Regions from separate parts of the Bacillus sp. 01N42_2 genome, predicted to be linked through region 3. Evidence: predicted binding sites of a transcription regulator. Region 3 holds the regulator's gene; each other region holds the start of a gene.
What was found. The regulator LexA, encoded in region 3, represses DNA repair genes until DNA is damaged. The targets are predictions, from matches to a motif close to CGAACATATGTTCG.
Positions count from the first base shown of each region.

Region 1: a site for LexA is predicted at 1,273-1,286, ahead of AC1DN5_RS12100 (DNA polymerase IV). Genes of this name have one in related genera too.
Region 2: a site for LexA is predicted at 1,202-1,215, ahead of recA (recombinase RecA). Genes of this name have one in related genera too.

Region 1 covers NZ_JBFTRO010000004.1:277,480-280,757, forward strand. Annotated here, with positions in the region: gene AC1DN5_RS12085 (bifunctional GNAT family N-acetyltransferase/GrpB family protein) at 1-332, opposite strand, end outside; gene AC1DN5_RS12090 (antibiotic biosynthesis monooxygenase family protein) at 329-601, opposite strand; gene AC1DN5_RS12095 (GNAT family N-acetyltransferase) at 614-1,084, opposite strand; gene AC1DN5_RS12100 (DNA polymerase IV) at 1,300-2,526, shown strand; gene AC1DN5_RS12105 (YolD-like family protein) at 2,541-2,885, shown strand; gene AC1DN5_RS12110 (YqzH family protein) at 2,987-3,193, shown strand; gene AC1DN5_RS12115 (AI-2E family transporter) at 3,267-3,278, shown strand, end outside.
Region 2 covers NZ_JBFTRO010000002.1:246,034-249,311, forward strand. Annotated here, with positions in the region: gene recA (recombinase RecA) at 86-1,129, opposite strand; gene AC1DN5_RS04915 (competence/damage-inducible protein A) at 1,301-2,551, opposite strand; gene pgsA (CDP-diacylglycerol--glycerol-3-phosphate 3-phosphatidyltransferase) at 2,569-3,150, opposite strand; gene AC1DN5_RS04925 (helix-turn-helix domain-containing protein) at 3,225-3,278, opposite strand, start outside.
Region 3 covers NZ_JBFTRO010000002.1:99,525-102,802, reverse strand. Annotated here, with positions in the region: gene AC1DN5_RS04460 (YndM family protein) at 1-283, opposite strand, end outside; gene AC1DN5_RS04455 (hypothetical protein) at 440-868, shown strand; gene lexA (transcriptional repressor LexA) at 1,207-1,827, opposite strand; gene yneA (cell division suppressor protein YneA) at 1,980-2,291, shown strand; gene AC1DN5_RS04440 (YneB family resolvase-like protein) at 2,307-2,957, shown strand; gene AC1DN5_RS04435 (DUF896 domain-containing protein) at 3,026-3,259, shown strand.

The DNA of each region.
Region 1 (3,278 bases), on a different contig from region 3:
GCCTCTATTTTTTGGGCATCCCGGTTTTGGTCTATCACAAATTGAATAAGCGCCCGTCCGATTCCTTTCCGAAAGCCGGACGGGTGCACCGTCAGCCTGCATATGACAAGGTTATATCCCTTTTTTTCATACGAAATGACGCCTGCAAGCCGATCTTTTTCCTTGAAACCGGCAAACGTCTCCCGTGACCGCTGTATGTCTTCGGCTGTTTCATGCAGCCCGGGAATGCCGAAAAAGCCGATCAGCTCGGCTTCTTTTTGATAAGAGCAGCGCTGAACCGCCGCAATTTCCCGCGCCGTCTGTTCTTGTGTATGCTGTAAAAATGCAATCAATCTTCCGCTCCTTTTGACGCAAACATCCGCTGCGGCTCCGTCCTCGTCATGCGGAACGCGTACGCTTCATACCAGGCGCTTTTTCCTTTTTGTTTTGCCGCCCGGTGGTCAGTATGGTCTTTCCACCTTTTAATCGCCTCCAGGCTGTCCCAGCAGGGAACCGTGATGCGCTCTGCCGTTTGTTCATATTCCTCATCATATTCTCTCTTGATTGATGAAAAAATGACCGCATCATAAGGCGGTTTGGGCGTGTCAGCTAAAAAGCCCATTTTCAGCCTCCTCTATATGTATTTCACAAACAGAATCCGGTCTTCTCCCGGACCGTCATAATTCGCAAAAACAGGGATTCCGTTTACGGTTTTGGTTCCTTTTTCAACTTCAAAGCCTAATTTTGTATGATAAGCGATTGATACTTTATTGACAGGCGCCGTCACGCAATTGACTTTTGTGCAGCCTCTTTCTTTCACCGTCTCCATAAATCGATCGTAGAGCTGTTTTCCAATTTGCATTTTTCTGAAATCCGGATGCACTCCGGAAAAATGAATGTATGCCGTCTCAGGGTCTGATTGTGACTGAAACCCGATTAAAAAACCGGTCATTCCCTCCGGCCCGAACGTAATAAAGCTTGTGTCCTGAAAATGTTCAAAAAACAAGCGCGGCAGTTTGTCTTTCATCTGCCTGCCGCCCCACCATTCATTCAAAACAGACGTAACCATTTCATAGTCTTCAGAGGTAATTGTTCGAATATCCATTATCGATTGACTCTCCTTTTCGTCCGGCAAAATGAATGTCAGCTCTTCTCATTGGAATATAAAAAATTATATGTGGGTTGTTTGCAATTGTAAATGATTTCTTTTCAAGCGGACGAATCAGCCCGTCTTCCAACCGGGGAATGATTTACCAGTATGAACGCGGTCATTGTTCGGGTAAAATGAAAAACAGAACAAACGTTCCCGGAGGTTTTTTTATGGCTGATATTCTTCTTGTTGATATGCAATCGTTTTATGCGTCTGTGGAAAAAGCGGAAGCGCCTCATCTTAAAAACCGGCCCGTCATTGTCTCGGGAGATCCCGAAAGACGCAGCGGCGTCGTGCTTGCGGCTTGTCCGCTCGCCAAACGATACGGCGTAAAAAATGCTGAACGGCTGGGGGAAGCGCAGGCCAAATGTCCAGACGCCGTTATCGTCCGGCCGCGGATGCAGCGGTATATTGATGTCTCCGTTATGATTACCGAGCTGTTCGAGCGGTATACCGATCTTGTAGAACCCTACTCCATCGATGAGCAGTTTCTCGACGTGACCGGGAGCAGGCGGCTGTTCGGTGATCCTTTTACAATCGCCAAAAACATTCAACAAGCGATTATGCGTGAATTCGGAATTTATGCCCGTGTCGGCATCGGGCCGAATAAGGCGCTCGCGAAAATGGCTTGCGACCATTTTGCCAAAAAAAACGCATCCGGCATCCACAGATTGGATATGTCAAATATCAGGCAGGATCTGTGGCCGCTGCCGGTCGGAAAATTATTCGGCATCGGAAAACGGATGGAGCATCATTTAAGGCGGATGGGCATCAGCACGATCGGCGGGCTTGCCGCGCATCCTCCCGAACTGCTGAAAAAGCGCTGGGGCATTAACGGCGAATTGCTTCAGCGGACAGCCCGGGGCATCGATCCCTCTCCGGTCACCGTCAACACGCACAGCCGGCAAAAAGCGATCGGCCATAACATGACTCTTCCGAGAGACTACAGCCGCTTTGAGGATATCAAAGTCGTATTGCTGGAGTTAAGCGAAGAAGTGGCCCGCCGCGCCCGTTTTAAACAATACATCGGCCATACGGTTTCAGTCAGCATCAGGGGCGCCGATTTTGATTTCCCTTCAGGTTTTCACAGACAGAAAAAGCTCGTCTCTCCGACCAATTTCGGAATGGATATTTTTAAAACGGCGGTCAAGCTCTTCAAAGAGCACTGGAACGGGGAGCCCGTCCGCAGCGCCGGCGTCGCCCTTTCCCAGCTGGAGCCCTGTGATTATGTTCAGCTGAGCCTGTTCGATGCCCAGGAAAAAAAGATCAGTCTCGGCAAAGTATTGGATGATATCCATGAGCGGTACGGCCCTGCGTCGCTGCTCCATGCCGTGTCGCTGACAGAGGCCGGCCAAGCCTTTCACCGGGCTGAAAAAATCGGCGGGCATTACAAATAATTGAGGTGATATACATGAATCCGAACAAATTAACACCCGGATATAATGTCATGTGGGAGTCAAGCCGGATGATGCTCCCCGAACACCGGGAGCAGCTGCTTGCAAAGAAACGAAAAGAACGGGAATTCCGGCCGCCGGAACTGAGCGAAGAGCAAATGAACGACATGAACCGCATCATTGCGGCGGCGATTGAAGAAGACAGGGCCATCTCAGTCACCTACGCTTCCGCACACGGCCCCCGCCGGTTTTGGGGATGGGTAAAACAAGTGAAGCATGACGAAAAACGTTTAAAAATCATAAACGATGAAGATGCGTTAACCCTGCCGTTTCATCTTATTCTCTCAGCTGAACTGGAATAAAAGAACCTAAAGCGGCCTGACAGAAAATATGATAGAAGAGTGGGAGGATCACATGATATTTAGTAGAATAAGGATGAATGATAAGAATAGGAGAATATACGATGGATCAATTTGTAGAAAAAATGCTGGGACAGGCCCTCCGCCAGTATGGACGGAATGTATCGACAGATCCGCTGAGCCCCTATGAAAAACAGAGTTTGAAAAAAGCTTTAGAAGAAAGAAGGAACGAAGAACCCGATGAGGACCTCCATGCCCATGTAGAAGATATTATCTACGATTATGTCACCAATCAGGGGCAGTTCTCCTGACACAGACGTTTATGCGCCGGGCGATAAGGGAAACGTCCGAGAGTAAACCCTTAAAGATTGCGTGGTGCAGAATATGCCTGTCGGG
Region 2 (3,278 bases), 150 kb from region 3:
ATAAAATTTTCCGAAACAGCCAGTGTTTTTTTTAACACACAAAAAAAGAGCGGAAATTGCTTATTCCGCCCTTTTAATCGTGCTTTTATTCTTCAAATTCAAGCTCTTCCTGAGTTTCTTCCGATTTTTCCGTAACACCGTTATTGTCCAAACCGTAATGTTCACGGATTTGTTCTTGAATCATCAGCATGATGTCTTTATTTTCTTTTAAGAACTGCTTGGCATTTTCACGGCCCTGTCCGAGGCGTTCTTCTTCATATGAATACCACGAGCCGCTTTTTTGCACGATATCAAGTTCAGTTCCAAGGTCGATGATTTCCCCTTCTTTGGAGATTCCTTCACCGTACATGATGTCCACTTCAGCCGTACGGAACGGAGGAGCGACTTTGTTTTTTACGACTTTAATTCTCGTTTTATTCCCCATCACGTCGTTGCCCTGCTTTAATTGCTCGGCACGGCGCACTTCAAGACGCACGGAAGAATAGAATTTCAGCGCGCGTCCGCCCGGTGTCGTCTCCGGATTTCCGAACATAACGCCGACTTTTTCACGAATCTGGTTAATAAAGATTGCGATTGTTTTAGATTTATTGATGGCCCCGGAAAGCTTACGGAGCGCCTGAGACATGAGACGCGCCTGTAAACCGACGTGTGAGTCACCCATGTCACCTTCAATTTCAGCTTTTGGAACAAGCGCCGCAACAGAGTCAATGACTACGATATCAACAGCTCCGCTTCGCACCAGCGCTTCAGCAATCTCCAGCGCCTGCTCTCCCGTATCCGGCTGAGACAGAAGCAGCTCTTCGATATTGACACCGAGCTTTTGCGCATAAACAGGATCAAGGGCATGCTCAGCATCAATAAATGCTGCCTGTCCGCCTTTTTCCTGAACCTCAGCGATTGCGTGAAGCGCTACGGTCGTTTTACCTGAGCTTTCAGGTCCGTACACTTCAATAATCCGTCCGCGCGGGTATCCGCCTATTCCGAGAGCGGTATCAAGTGCAAGGGAGCCGCTCGGCACCGTTGAAATTCTTGTATCCGTTTTTTCCCCGAGCTTCATGATGGAACCTTTGCCGAATTGTTTTTCTATTTGCTTAAGAGCCATATCTAAGGCTGCCTGACGATCACTCATTTATTTTTTTCCTCCTTTATCTTGCCACTACATATACTATACCTTGTTTACTGACATTTGCCAAGAAAAAAGCGAACGCATATTCGGATTTTTTCCGCGTTCGCTTTTCTTCAAAAGAACATAATTCCCTTCGTAAAAATTAAAAATCAGAGAAAACGCCCTTTTAAAACTTTATTTTTGATCCAGCATTTTTAAAATGAGATGGCAGCCGTATTTAGCGGCACGCTTTCTGATGCCGGTTCTTGATCCGGCAAAGTTAAATTCATGCACCTCTTCTTTTCCTTCCGCGGAAATGCCGATAAAGACGCGGCCCGGGGCATGCCCTTCCTGCGAATCCGGACCCGCAACTCCTGTAAAGCTGATACCGATATCGCTTCCGGTCAGCTTTCTGACACCGGCGGCAAGCTCGCGCGCGCACTCTTTGCTGACCGCTCCGCTATCTGTGAGTGTCTCGGCTTTCACACCGAGCACATGCTGTTTCACGCTGTCGGAATAACAGACCACGCCCCCTGCAAAAAGTTGAGACGCGCCGCTTAAATCAGTCACCCACTCTGAAAACAGTCCGCCTGTAAAGCTTTCGGCAGAGGAGATCGTGATTCCGTTCTGTCTGCATGCTTTTGAAAGCTCCTTCACCAGGGACGTATCATCATATCCGTAGAAAAATTCACCGACACGCTCTAAAATGGCGGCTTCCGTTTCTTTTAAAAGCCGTTCTGTTTCTTTTTCATCGGCATGTTTCGCCGTTAAACGAAGCGTGACCTCGCCGTCAGCAGCAAGCGGCGCAATCGTCGGATTCGTCTGCGCGTCAATGATATCTTCTAAATCAGCTTCAAGCTGAGATTCACCGATTCCGAAAAACCGCAGCACGGTTGAAACGATTTTCTCATTTGAACCGAGCTTTTTAAGAAGCAGCGGCTTCGCTTCATTTTCAAACATCGGACGCAGCTCGCTCGGCGGTCCGGGAAGCAGCATATAAAGCCTTGATCCGTGCTCTGCAAGCATTCCCGGCGCCATGCCGAAATGATTCGCCAAAACGTCCGAGCCCTCAATAACGAGCGCCTGTTTGCGGTTATTCGGCGACATGGTCCGTTTTGTTTTCGCAAAATACTCTTCAATCGACCGGAACGCTTCGTCATTCAGAACGAGCGGGCGTCCCAATGTGTTTGCAATGGTTTCTTTTGTTAAATCGTCCTTGGTCGGTCCGAGGCCGCCTGAAAAAATAATCAGGTCCGAGCGCTCTTCGGCAATGCGGATGACTTGCTTAAGCCGCTCCGGATTGTCACCGACAGCGGTGTGGTAAAACACGTTTACGCCGATTTCCGCCAGCTCTTTACTGATAAACTGAGCGTTCGTATTGGCGATCTGGCCGAGCAGAAGCTCTGAGCCGACTGCAATGATTTCCGCTTTTTTTGCTAATTCCATGTTCAAGTCCTTCTTTCTTAGTTAGATGTTTTTAACGCATCCCAGTTCTTCGCAAAATAATCCCAGCCGGAAATGACTGTGAAGAGCACAGCCACCCATAAAGCGATATCGCCGAACGGGAAAGAAACGAGCTCAAACGGGAGATTATGAAGTAAAAGCGCTGCAACAGCGATGATCTGAGCCCATGTTTTAATTTTCCCCAGCATATTGGCGGCTACGACTTCCCCCGTTCCCGCCAGCACAAGTCTTAGTCCCGTTACGGCAAATTCGCGGCTGATGATGACGATGACCATCCACGCCGGCGCAAGGTCAAACTGTACAAGCGTAATTAATGCCGCAGACACAAGCAGCTTGTCAGCCAGCGGATCTAAAAATTTCCCGAAGTTTGTCACGAGGTTCAGCTTTCTGGCATAGTAGCCATCCACCCAGTCAGTCGTTGATGCGATAATGAATAAAACAGCTCCCGTAAGATGTGCGACCGGAATCGATTCATCCCCTATATGAAGGCTGCCCCACTGAAAAGGAACAAGCATGATAATCATAAATACAGGAATTAAAGCGATTCTTGCCAGTGTGATTTTATTCGGTAAGTTAAACATAAAGCCCCTCCAATAATATGTACTCGGACGTGAAGAAAAAGTCATCTTAATCGTTCAGATGACTTTTTCCCCTTTTATTTTTTCATCTTGATTGTTATGGTCTGCGCCATCACATCATGCGGATTGAG
Region 3 (3,278 bases):
CAGAAATAACCGCTGCCGCTGCAGGGGAGACATTAAACCCGCCAATGTTCATTAGAAATATCCATAATATAATGAATGAAATTCCGAAATCAGCTGCAACGGCTGTAAAATTGCTTGTTCGCGGCAGAATCATGCAATCACCCAAAAAGTAAGTGACCAAACTTAAGATCAAGGTAATAAACAGAACGTTTAAAAAAGTTACTTGGTACATCAGATCGAGAACAATGTACAGCAAAGCAAGTGTGAGCGCTGTTTTAGAAGCGAAAGCAATTACATGTTTCATTTGAACCACCTTCGTTATTTCGTTTAGTCTTCATTGTAGGCAATCAGCAAATTTTTAAACTGGTATATAGTGGTTATAAAGTGTGCGTTTCAATAAAATGTAAATAGACATCACCATATTCACAAGTTAAAATATGTAAAAAAGGGGGATGCAAAATTGAAAAAATGGTGGATATGTATTGCTGTTTTTTTATTATGTTTTTGCGGAGTACACTCAGCAGAAGCGGCTACCACTGAATTCGGATCAAAAACAAGCTTTATAATGGAGGGAGATGTAAAAGAGTTTTTTATTGAAAATCCGGGGGCTGTATCAGCTGATGATTACCTATTAGGATACAAGTTCACCATTGTGAACAATTCTTCATGCAATTTAAACGTGAAACTCCAGCGGATGGCGCTGAACGGAAACTTTTATACATTAAGTTCTAAAAGTTACAGCGGCAGCTGGTTAAACCTAAGTGCCCAGGACAAAAAATCAATTGATCCATATCACAAATACAGGATTCTGATTGAAAGCTCTTCAAACGTCTGTGAACCTGTTCATATTAAAGGGTTATACGGCGTGGAATATTATCATTTTGATTGAAAATAGATACCCGCAAAGGCAGCGGGTTTTTTTACACCTCATCAAAACTTATTGTGCTATGTACTAAATTTTCACAAATACAATGTAATCCGCCCGCTCCAGGTAAAGGTAGATGTATATCAAAATCAGCCCGCACAAATACAAAAGTTGAAAAATGGATAAAAAGTTTCCTTTAGGAAACATTATTTGTTGACTTCAAAAGTGAGATGACAGATAATAAAGATGTAAGTTTTTCCTCCTTAGCAGGTTCGTTTCTTAAGCCAGGGCGAATCTGCTCTTTTTTTGCAAAAGAAAAACCCCTTTCAGAGGGGTTTTACGATAAATAAAGTTTAATAGAATTAATGAACGGCTCTGAATACGCCGATCACTTTCCCTAAAATGCTTACGTTTTGCAGGATAATCGGTTCCATCGTCGGATTTTCCGGCTGCAGCCGCACATAATTGTCTTCTTTATAGAAGCGCTTGACCGTGGCTTCATCATCTTCGGTCATAGCCACCACGATTTCCCCGTTATTGGCCGTGTTCTGCTGTTTGACAATGACGTAATCTTTGTCAAAAATGCCGGCATCAATCATACTTTCTCCCATGATTTCTAACATGAATACGTGTTCTCCCGGAGGAACCATCCGGTCAGGAAGCGGAAAATACTCGTCGATATTTTCAACAGCCGTAATCGGAATACCCGCCGTCACTTTTCCGATGACCGGAACATTGACAACCTGGCTTTTCGGAATTTGGACTTCTTCTTCATCCAATACCTCAATCGCTCTCGGTTTAGTAGGGTCCCGTCTGATCAGGCCTTTTGTCTCCAGCCGCGCCAAATGTCCGTGCACGGTTGAACTGGAAGCCAGTCCTACTGCTTCTCCTATCTCTCTTACAGAAGGCGGATATCCTTTCGTTTTTACCTCTTCTTTAATAAAACGCAGGATATCAAGCTGCCTTTTTGATAGCTTCGTCATATTTCGCACCTCAAAACGTCGATTTTAAGTAGATTATAGCATGATTTTCCTGACAGTACAAACATAGGTTCGAAAAAAACGATTGACAGAAACATTTGTTCGTATATACTGAAAGGTATAAAAAGCGAACAAACATTCTGGAGGTTGTTTAAATGGCGAAGGAATCTATCATATTTGTCGGACTGTTTACTGCGATTTTAAGTGCCGTTATTTTACTTGTTTCATGTGCGGGAAATGATCAGGCACTCAGCCAATATGTTAAAATAAAGGTTCAGGACGGAGATACTCTGTGGTCACTTGCGGATCAAGTAGCAGAGAAGAAAAATATTAACAAAGAAGATTTCATTGAGTGGGTGACGGAGAATAATCATCTCCAAACTGCTGATATAAAGCCCGGAGACGAACTTATTCTTCCGGTTAAAAAGGAGCATCCGGCCGTATATCAGCTGGCCATTGTCAATTAGAGAGGAAAGAGAGAAATGAAGGCGCTCATTTATGCCCGGGTAAGCACAAACAAAGAACAGCAGCAGACGTCTTTAAAAAGACAGGAAGAGGAGCTCAGTGAGATCGCTGCGGCAAACGGCATGGAAGTTGCAAAAGTCATTTCAGAGAAAGCCAGCGGTTACGAAATGGACCGCGACGGAGTATTTGAAATGCTTGATGAAATTAAAAAGTCACATATTGACGCGATATTGGTGCAGGATGAAACAAGACTGGGAAGAGGAAACGCCAAGATCGCGCTTTTGCATTGTATTTACAGGGAGAACGTAAAGATATATACGACGGCTCATAAAGGTGAGCTGGAGCTTTCCGAAGCTGATACGATGGTACTCGAAATCGTCAGTATTGTTGAGGAATATCAAAGGAAAATTCACAATATGAAAATCCGGCGGGGAATGAAAAGAGCCGTAAAAAACGGCTATAAACCTGAACGGAATCTGAAAAACAGACATGAAAACAGCGGAAAAGAAAAAAAAGAGGTTCCTGTTTCGGAAATCATCAGGCTGAGAGCCAACAAGCTTACCTTTGCAGAAATCGCAGCCACCTTAAGAGGATTCGGCTATGATGTATCCAAAGCCACGGTTCACCGGCGTTTTCAGGAATATATCGCAGACAGCGAAGGCAGCTGACATGCTTCAGTTGTAAAAAAGACTATGTTTTAGTAGTATATAATCAACACGCATCAAAGGAGCTTATTATGATTTCTAAAGAAAAAATCGCAAGAATTAACGAATTGGCTCAAAAAGCTAAATCAAACACGATAACCGATGAGGAAAAAGCCGAACAGCAAAAGCTTCGCCAGGAGTATTTGAAAGGATTCCGCTCCTCAATGAAAAATACGTTAAAGAGCGTAAAAGTTATTGATCCGGAGGGTAATGATGTCACTCCTGAAAAATTAAAAAGGGAACAACAGAAAAATAATCTTCATTAAACAGAAAGAATACGGCAAT